3 regions of the Bacillus seohaeanensis genome follow, and region 1 is predicted to be linked to each of the others. Evidence: riboswitches for the same ligand, from Rfam matches in the RefSeq annotation. Region 1 holds a riboswitch; each other region holds the start of a gene.
What was found. A riboswitch is a leader RNA that binds a small molecule or an ion and turns the genes downstream of it on or off. The one in region 1 is predicted to bind cyclic di-GMP.

Region 2: another riboswitch for cyclic di-GMP. It lies ahead of ACFSUL_RS13820 (DUF5667 domain-containing protein); the one in region 1 lies ahead of flgB (flagellar basal body rod protein FlgB).
Region 3: another riboswitch for cyclic di-GMP. It lies ahead of ACFSUL_RS20990 (anti-repressor SinI family protein); the one in region 1 lies ahead of flgB (flagellar basal body rod protein FlgB).

Annotation. Positions count from the first base shown of each region.
Region 1 covers NZ_JBHUMF010000031.1:1,188,211-1,191,476, forward strand. The annotation lists gene fliF (flagellar basal-body MS-ring/collar protein FliF) at 1-297, opposite strand, end outside; gene fliE (flagellar hook-basal body complex protein FliE) at 341-646, opposite strand; gene flgC (flagellar basal body rod protein FlgC) at 664-1,125, opposite strand; gene flgB (flagellar basal body rod protein FlgB) at 1,128-1,517, opposite strand; cyclic di-GMP riboswitch class I at 1,873-1,961, opposite strand; gene codY (GTP-sensing pleiotropic transcriptional regulator CodY) at 2,297-3,076, opposite strand; gene hslU (HslU--HslV peptidase ATPase subunit) at 3,169-3,266, opposite strand, start outside.
Region 2 covers NZ_JBHUMF010000031.1:101,746-105,011, reverse strand. The annotation lists gene ACFSUL_RS13825 (hypothetical protein) at 1-81, opposite strand, end outside; gene ACFSUL_RS13820 (DUF5667 domain-containing protein) at 321-1,703, opposite strand; cyclic di-GMP riboswitch class I at 1,788-1,872, opposite strand; gene ACFSUL_RS13815 (MFS transporter) at 2,433-3,266, opposite strand, start outside.
Region 3 covers NZ_JBHUMF010000035.1:130,787-134,052, reverse strand. The annotation lists gene ACFSUL_RS20995 (class D sortase) at 81-497, opposite strand; cyclic di-GMP riboswitch class I at 1,782-1,893, shown strand; gene ACFSUL_RS20990 (anti-repressor SinI family protein) at 1,925-2,065, shown strand; gene ACFSUL_RS20985 (helix-turn-helix domain-containing protein) at 2,091-2,411, opposite strand; gene ACFSUL_RS20980 (YwpF-like family protein) at 2,496-2,951, opposite strand; gene ACFSUL_RS20975 (single-stranded DNA-binding protein) at 3,237-3,266, shown strand, end outside.

The DNA of each region.
Region 1 (3,266 bases):
CAATTCTACTTTTAACGTATCTACCTGTTCTTTCGGAACATTTATAGTGCTACCACCGTCGGTTATTTCTGATTGTATCCCTCTACCATCAAGATTCTCTTTAATTGTTCCGGTTTCTGAAGGAGATAGATTGCTATACAACGGAACTAGAGTGGTTCTAGTAGCAAAAAAACTAGCAGCAGTGACCGCAATGATCACCGCAAGAACAGATATCCCCATTATTACTTTTTGTTTTTTTGATCTGCTAGACCAAAACGTCTTCATTTGTGTTTGATATTTTTTTATCGTTTCGTTCATTACAATCCCCCGGTTAATACAGCCAGTTCTTTCAGCTATAAAATTACATAGGCATTCTCATTATTTCTTGGTACGCTTCGACTACTTTATTTCGAACTTCCATCGTAGTCTGTAACATGATACTTGATTTTTGAGAAGCAATCATTACTTGGTGCAAGTCTACGTCTTCTCCTCTAGCAAGTTTTTCTGTTAATCTATCAGATTGAATTTGTGAGCTATTTACTTGATCAATTGACTTTTTCAAAAAATCTGCAAAGCTTTGCTGGGTTTCAGCAGGTTTCATATTATTTTTTGTATTCAACGGACTTACCGGAGAGGTTAAGGCAGAAGATATATTATGAATAGCCATGATAGTTATTTCCCTCCTTATTTACCAATTTCAAGTGACTTCATTAGCATTGCTTTATTTGCATTAAAAACAGTTACGTTTGCTTCGTATGACCTCGTTGCAGAAATAAGGTCTACCATTTCCCGTAATGGGTCAACATTCGGGTACTGTACGTACCCATCTTCATTTGCGTCCGGATGCTCCGGATCATAGACCATTTTAAAGGGTGTTTCCGTATCCTCTTGAATTTCTGTTACTTTAACACCATTTCCAATTTGTTGATTATTTTTCGTATTCATTGCTTGGTTAAGAAATGTTGAAAACTGTCCTTCTTTCGGCTGAAAGACAACAGACTTTCTGCGATACGGTTCCCACACGCCATCAACGTATTTTCCCCTTGTTGTATCAACATTCGCCATATTAGAGGAGATAACATCCATTCTCAAACGCTGAGACGTTAAAGCAGATGCAGTATTATTCATGCTATGAAAGATCGACATTGTTATTTCCCTCCTCTAATGACAGACTGCAATGACTGGAATTTACCATTAATCCGATCTGACAAAGCATTAAAGTAAATTTGATTTGTTGCAAGCTCTGACATTTCCTTATCAAGATCTACTCCATTGCCGTTATGATTATATTGATAATTACTTTTTACCGTTACAGCCGGGTGTGTTCCCTGTTGTTTAAAGCTTATATGTCTTGGATCAGTACGGTTAGCATCTAGCTGATGAAGTGATTGTTGAAACATTGACTGAAAGCTTACTTGTTTTGCTTTGTAGTGAGGTGTATCAACATTAGCTATATTTTGAGATATCACCTTTTGATTAAGGGAGGAATAATCTAGTCCTTTTTCCAATGTAGAAATAGTATTGGAAAATAAATTCATTATTGACACCTCTATCCATAATTTTGACATTAATATTTCAATTTTGACATTAATTTTAAGCCAGGTTTCATTTTAAAGTGAATTTCTTGGTGTGTCTATGGAGAAAATAGTAATTTTTTGTCGAAAAAAGAGAAAAATTTGCAAAAACCATAACCTTAGACCTATTGCTTCAGTTGTCTTTACAGTTAAAAATACGACAATATTACATAATTGTTACAATCTTATTTTAACAACATACATTTCATTGCTCTACAGGTTTGTTTTACCAATTTCCACTCAAAAAAAAAGCGACCCCTACATCGAGACCGTTTTACCAGCAGTAACCTAACATACATTCTACATATTAGACTATATTGTTGGTAACCCGGCTGCCGTAAAGTAGTACACTTGATAGGCCCGTAGCTTTGCGTCCTCTTCTTTCGAATGAGTTTGCCCTTATCTATTGTCGAAAAGCGTCGTAAAAAGCTATATATACATTTTACTATTTGAACTCAATATGACAAGGCCTAAACAGCAATTTAATTTGGGTCTTTTTCCTCATTTTGCTATCTTTATAACTATTTTTATTACGGTTTTCGACAATTATTTATATATCACTTTTCCTAAATACGCTATAAAACGACAAAAACCGATTCTTCCATTATAGGAGAATCGGCTTTGTTTTACCATAAATATTAGTCATTTTTTAAGAAGTCATTGTATTCTTTCCTAACATCAACTGTTCTATCTATGAGATTTACATTTAACACTAATCGCACGAATTACCTGCAGCTTTAATTTTAGTTCGTTCTTAGTTTATCTAATTCAACTAGGAATTTGTTATTTAATACTTTAATATAAGTACCTTTCATTCCTAATGAGCGAGATTCGATAACCCCTGCACTTTCTAATTTACGTAATGCATTTACGATAACAGATCTAGTGATTCCTACACGGTCAGCTATTTTGGAAGCTACAAGCAACCCTTCATTGCCATTCAACTCTTCAAAAATATGTTCAATTGCTTCCAATTCACTGTAAGAAAGGGAGCTAATCGCCATTTGTACTACCGCTTTACTACGCGCCTCTACTTCAATTTCTTCTGCTTTTTCACGAAGGATTTCCATACCTACAACTGTTGCACCATACTCACCAAGAATTAAATCATCGTCTTCAAATCTTTCTTGTAGACGTGCAAGAATTAGTGTACCTAAACGTTCTCCTCCACCGATAATTGGAACAATCGTAGTTAACCCTTTGTTAAATAATTCTTTATTTTCAACAGGAAAAGCTGTGTATTCACTGTCTACATCCAAGTTAGGTGATGTTTCTTGAATATTAAAAAGGTTTTGTGTATATTCTTCAGGGAATTGACGATCTTCAAGCATCTGTTTCATACGCTCATTTTCAATTTGTTGATTAATTGCATATCCAAGTAATTTGCCTCGTCTACTTACAACGAATACGTTCGCTTCAATTACTTTGCTTAATGTTTCTGACATTTCTTTGAAATTCACCGGCTTACCTGCTGCCTTTTGCAGCATTGCATTAATTGTTCTTGTTTTCTGTAATAAATTCATTATCATTTCCTCCTACTAGGTTTAAAATATGTCTATTACTTAATAGTTTATTTAATCTCTCTTCATTTACCCTACTAACTATTTCTCCAAACCTACAAGATAAACTGACTAAGGTCTTTGTCTTGTGCTATAACGCTAAGCTTGTCATCCACATAGTTTGGAGTAATTTGTATAGTTTCAAGGTTTATAT
Region 2 (3,266 bases), 1.1 Mb from region 1:
GTTGTTTTTGGCTAAGAATATGCCCCAAGTAAAGAGGGCTAGATAAGCTACCATATACATAAAGAATAATAGTGTATCCATCGGTTCACTCCCTTTTGTTCTAAGGTTTTCCTTTTTGCTTAGGGAATAAACAGATGTGTGTATTTTTGGTATGGAAAGGATTTATAAATTGTATTCTTAAAGAGAGTGTTAGTAATAAACAATTTATTATCCGAATTTATTTTTCAATTATAGGAAAAAAGGAAGATAATCGAACAAATAATTCTTCAATTTAGACAAAACAAAAAGAGTAGGTTCTGACTCCCTACTCTTTCTCGATGTTACTCTTCGTCTTTATTTTTCTCTTTAGCTTTACGCTCTTTTTCAGCACGTTGTTTGGATTCTTCACGCTGTTTTTCTTCGGCTTTCTTGGCTTGTTCCTTTGCTTTCTCTTCTTGCTTCTTCACTTTTTCACGTTCTTTTTCAGCACGTTGTTGCGACTCTTCGCGCTGTTTTTCTTCAGCTTTTTTACGTGCTTCCTCTTGTTTCATTGCAGCCTCACGCTGTTTTTCTTCAGCCTTTTCACGTGCTTCCTCTTGTTTCATTGCAGCCTCATGCTGTTTTTCTTCAGCCTGTTTACGTGCTTCTTCTTGTTTCTTTACAGACTCATTTTCTTTCTTGCCTTCGTTTTTATCTTTATCGTTTACTTTTTCAAGAACATCTTCTACAGCTTCATCAGCTTCCTCATTGATTTCTTTAACGACTTCTGTTTTTTCTTCTGCTAACTCTTTGTCAAGTTCCGTCAGTTCTTCGTTGTATTCTTCTTCATCCATTTTACCAGATGCTAATTTTGCTTCGAGTTCAGCACGTTTCTTATCAGCCTTTTGCTCTTTCTTTTCTAGTTTGGCTAACTTTTTATTAACCTTCTCTTCAAACTTTTCTTGTGCTTTGACAATATTTTTTTGAAGAGCTTCTTTCGCCGTAGGATTCTCAACCTTTTCGAGAGCTGCTTGTAAAGCAAGAATGTTTGCAGCAAATTTTTCCTCAAATTCAGCACGGATTGTATCAGCTGGGGTCTGTTCTTGTGCAATATCACCACTAACTACTTCTGTTGATTCTTCAGTAGCAGGATCCGTCTCGGAAGAAGACTCTTCGTACTTTGCTAATGCTAATTCTTGTTGTTCAATAGCCTGTTGAAGCACTTCGTTTGCCAACTCTTCCTCACCTTGAGCAAGTAACGCTTCTGCTTCTTTAATCCTTTCTTCAGCAAAAGAAATAAACAATTCAGCCTCTTTTACTTCATCGAATGTTAAAGCAAGCTGAACATTTTCCATTAGTTTTTTCGCGAAGTAAAAGAAGTCACCAGGTAGAAGTGAAGGCGTATCCTCTTCCATTTCCGAATTTTCTTCCGTCTCTTCTTCCATTAATTCTTCTGTTGGTTGTTCTTCTGTAACCTCTTCATCTGTACTTTCAGTTTCTCCATCTTCGGTTATTGAATCGATTGTTTCACCTTCTTGATTTGATGGCTGAACTGTTGAATCAGTTGTTGTATCTTTTGTTTGGTCTTGTGGAACTGTTTCTTCTATTTGAGAATCTGTTTGTGTCTCATCATTATTCGCAAAAGCCTGTCCAGTTCCTAAAGAAAAAGTGAAAACCGCAGCAACAACACTTGTAACAAGAACATTGCGGACGTTTTTGTTACATGAAATATACTTTTTTGACATAAAAAATATCCCTCCAAAACATTTTTTGTAAAGGAAGAATCTTGAATTAACTCTATTAAACTTGAGGCTTTTCTCCATTCTTCATTTGGTAGCCCAGCCATCCTAGTTAAGACACCTTAGATCTGTGACTTTGCGTCTCTATCTTTCGGTAGATTTGCCCTTTTCAAATGAGGAACGATAACTCAATTTTTTCGTTCATCATAATCTAAAATAAATATACATTAAAAATCAAAGAATGAATACTATTATTTTTTGCCAAAATAATACTTCAGGTTCTCGGTCCCAAGATAAGTATCCACACTACTATTCTTCACTCCTATTGTTTCTTATTCAATTTTTCTGCTTACATTAGTACAATAAGAAAACGAGCTGCAGATTCACTTATTGATCTTCAACTCTTGCATCCAATAGCATTAGTTATCAATGCTCATTCCATTCATCCGTTATTGTTCTTACAAGCAGCTTAAAACCCTGCAAATAAGCAAGCATTTACGAGTAAATCGAATCTATCTGAGGGAGTTTAAGTGAAATCATTTACAAATCAGATGGAAAATCCTACTTAATTTTAAGAATTAAAACAGGCAGAAAAACTGAAATTTCTGCCTGTTTTGCAAAATATTATAGTTGTAAAATTGTCTTTACCTATTTTTAGATAGTACTATAATAATCTCCAGCATATTTTTCTTGGGTATTGATTTACACAATAGACTATTACTTAAATTAATTCATTTAACCATTCGTTTCTCTTTGCCTCGGTGTACGGACAAATAATAACGCCACTATAGCACCTACAAAAGCCACTATACCACACCAGAAGAATGCTTGTTGATATCCCTCGTTTAGAGCAACTATCGGCTCCCCTGATATACTAGTGGCAGTTGCTGCTGCAACGGAAACCATGATCGCCAAACCAACAGCCGATCCAACTTGATACGTCGTGTTATATAAACCAGATGCAAGACCAGACTCTTCTGATTTAGCCTCCGATACAGCTGCCGTGGTTGCAGGTAGATAGGCAAGGGCATTGCCGAGAGCGGCCAGTAATAGAGCAATAAACACATCACTCCAATAATTTCCATCAACAGTATTCCCGGCAAACAAGAGTGCCGAAAAGCCAAGTATAATAAATCCAATGAACATAGTAACCTTCATACCCATTTTCGCCATTAGTTTTTCAGCGAGTAAAATCATGAAAATGGCCATCAGCACCGGTGCCGGTAACATGCCCATTGCAGCCATGAAAGGTTCATATTCCAATACCTGTTGTAGATATAGAATAAGGAAATAAATAAGCGGAAACCAAGATGCTGATAACAAGATAAGCGAAACATTACCCGCTGCCAAGTTTGTGGTCTTAAAGATGCTAAGCGGCACGAGTGGTTCATTTCTAAAAACTTGAATAAGGATAAAGATGATGAACAAAACGGATCCAATAGCTAAAGGTAATATAGTAAAAAGCGTTTGCCAACCATGTTGTTCTGCGGTTACGATGCCGTAAACAATCAGTATCAATGCTGCTGTAACGGAAATAGCGCCTGCGTAATCAATACGCCCCATTTTTCT
Region 3 (3,266 bases), on a different contig from region 1:
TTTTCTATTGGGACATCTATATAGCTTTAAACTCTTATCCTCCCAATCCTGTTCGTTCTGAATATGCTAAGCGCACCTGATTAAGGTGATTCTATTCTCCGTGCATTAATAATATAACGCTCCTCTGTACTAGATAAATAGTCAAATGGATAGCAAGTGGACAATGTTAGAACTTCATCAGGGGAAGTGGATTGTAAAACGGACATATTTGTTTCATGAACAATAAATGTTTCAAAAATTTCATAGATAAATATGCCATCCTTCATCTCTATTATAAGTTTATCTCCCTCTTGCAACTCCCCGATGTGCTTAAAAACGGTATCACGATGACCTGCTAAAAAGATTCGATCCCTTTGGTTGGGAAGTTTTGTAGAGGAATAATGACCAATTCCTTTTTCAAGCTCTTCTTCATCCGTACCTTCTATGATCGGAAGTTCTTTATTAAGGGCAGGGATATCAAGAATTCCAACAACATCCCCTTTTGAAAAAGAATATATAACCTCAGAATTATTTCTTTTTTTTTTAGATGTTCATCTGTAAGCTTCTCTTTTGCTTCACTCAATGCCTGTGCTTCCTGTTGTTTTTGCGAAATGATGTGATAAATGGAATAGGTAATTAACATTAATCCTATAATGAATAATGTCAAACTGGTTATTTTCAATATGCTACTTCTCAAAAATTTTTCTCCTTTATCAATAAAGATTATATGACTAGGAAATCCCCATTCTTTTGGGAGGTTTACTAGTCGTATTTTTTGTAACGTATCATACTAATTTTTCTTATTATACATTATAAAGAACAATATATTTTATATAAAAAACGAAATTATCTGAAAGAATGAGGATTTTGAAGATATAGAACAGAAAGTGTTCATTATAATGAAAAAATGAAGGAATTTGCCATTTTTTAAATAACAGTGGCTACTTTATACTAGAATCAATTGTTCTTTTAAAAGAACAATTGATTCTGTAGTATTATTTTAGCTTGCGAAAGGATAATAATTAAAGGCTGCTTTCGTAAAATTTGCTGCTTTTTAACTCCAAACCAAGTTTAACCCACTGAATTGATTGGAGCGGAGGGCATTTGACTCTTGCGGGAAAAGAGGGAAGTGAGAATCCCACAGAGGAAACGTATGTCTAGCTCGCTGTAAAAAAGATAAAATTCTCAAAAGGAAAAGGGTGCCTTGGGGGAATTTTTCCTGTTTTCTTCACGAGCTGAGAAAGTCGCCTCCGGTTTCTAAGAGTCTTTTATTTCTCCCCGAGCGTAGCAGAAATTAACGGGAAGAATTTATATAAGTAAAAACAATAATCTATGAGAAAAGAGCCTAATTTAATGACCTTCAGCATATATTTTTCATCACTACTAACCTTTTCTAATAAATTTATATCAGGGAAAGAGGTATTGAAATGTATAAAAAAACATGCGATCGCTGTACCCGTCCATCCTATAGTAGTGCAGAACTAGGAGAGTGGATTTGCCCCTCATGTGGACTTGACTTAACCAGTGCACCTTTGTATAACTCCTCTACGATAAATCCAAAGAGAATTATTCCTCTAAGTAAAAAGTTGGAAGCATATCAAAGACAGGCAGAAAAGAGACTGTATTAACCCTTCGACAATATTATGTCATTACCTTAATTAATAATAAAAATATACGTAAATTAAAACCTAAATTGTCAAAATATAAAGAAAAATTTTCCGGAAAAAATTTCAGAATAGACAAAAATCAACATATAAAAAAATAGCTAGATAGTATAATAAGGATGGGACTAAAGAGATAATGTCAGATAAAGGCAAACCTGTTGAAAAGTAGGGACGCAAAGTCACGGGTCTAAGGTTTAGACATGCTTCAAAAGGATGAGCTTGTGTAAACTATGACGGCTGGATTGCCTGAAATACGAAGCGTATTTTAGGAGGAATGGGATTTGGGGAAGAAAGAATTAGATGTAGAATGGATCCAACTAATTAAGGAGGCAATGAAAGTCGGAATAAAACAGGGAGAAATTAGAGAGTTTTTACAAATGAACACCTCGGTAAAAGCTCTAAAACCAAACAGAGAAAATTAAAAAGTCTTGCTTCCTAGCAAGACTTTTATTTTTGACCTTGACGCCATTTATTAAATTCAATGAACTCACGAAATTGATCTTTTGAAATGCCTGAATCCATTGCTTCTTCCACAATCTTCATCCATTCATAATCCATCTGCTCTTCTTTAATTTCATCATGTAAAAGGGAGTCAACTGTAACTCCGAGGGCAGCAGAAATTTTTTCAAGGAACTGAATGGAAGGATTCTGTTGAAGACTTCGTTCAATTGAGCTTAAATACGACTTAGCTACTCCAGCTTTATCAGCAAGCTCCGTCATGGACATTTTCTTTTCTTGTCTTAACCTTTTTACTCGCTCGCCAATCATGACTGTCACGCACCTTAGAATTAATTTTATACTAGTATACCACATTCTCTAAGGTTGTTCCATATAATGAACGTCCTGTTCTTGTTATATGTTTTTTGCTTCCGAACTAGACTTTGATGAGGCGGGAATTTGTGGTTTGGATTTCATTTTACTTTTAAATTCTTGCATGAGTTCTTCCCCTGCATAGCCCTTTTGCATTAAGTTAGCGAGTAAGAGTTCTGCATACTCATTTCGTTGTTTTCTTAGCTTTCCTTCAAACAAAATACTCATTTTATCATCCATTAACTTAATGCACCGAATAGATGTTAAGAATGCGGCTGGATCATTTGCTTGGTGAGAAATAACAACTTGTATTTCTAAATCGCCTTTTTCCTGTTGAGCTTCCCGGAAGTAATCATAGTATTCTTTTGAAACATATGTCTCAATTAACCATGTTCTTTTATCGTCTTCTTTGTTAATAATTAAACCGTCCACGATATTAATGTCCTTCAGTACCTCTTTTTCGACAACTTGGAGAGTGATAACTTTGAATGTTTTCATGAACGAACATCTCCTACCATTAGTTTCACTTTTACCAAAATTATACCATAGAGAGAAACGGATACATAATGGTGTAATTTCACTATTCTTCTTCATTGGAAAAAACTTTAAAAAAGTTTAATTTTATATTCCCTCATTAAGATTTGTTTTAAAAAGTGAAAATTCGCCTAGATGAATTTTGAGAATTCGAGAGGAAATAGCAGTGAAAATACAATTTCCTTCATTTTACAGGATAAAGGAATGCTTGTAAGATGGGGTCAGACAGGAAAGGAGGGCAGATGCTCAGTGATTAATCAAGTAACATTGGTGGGGAGG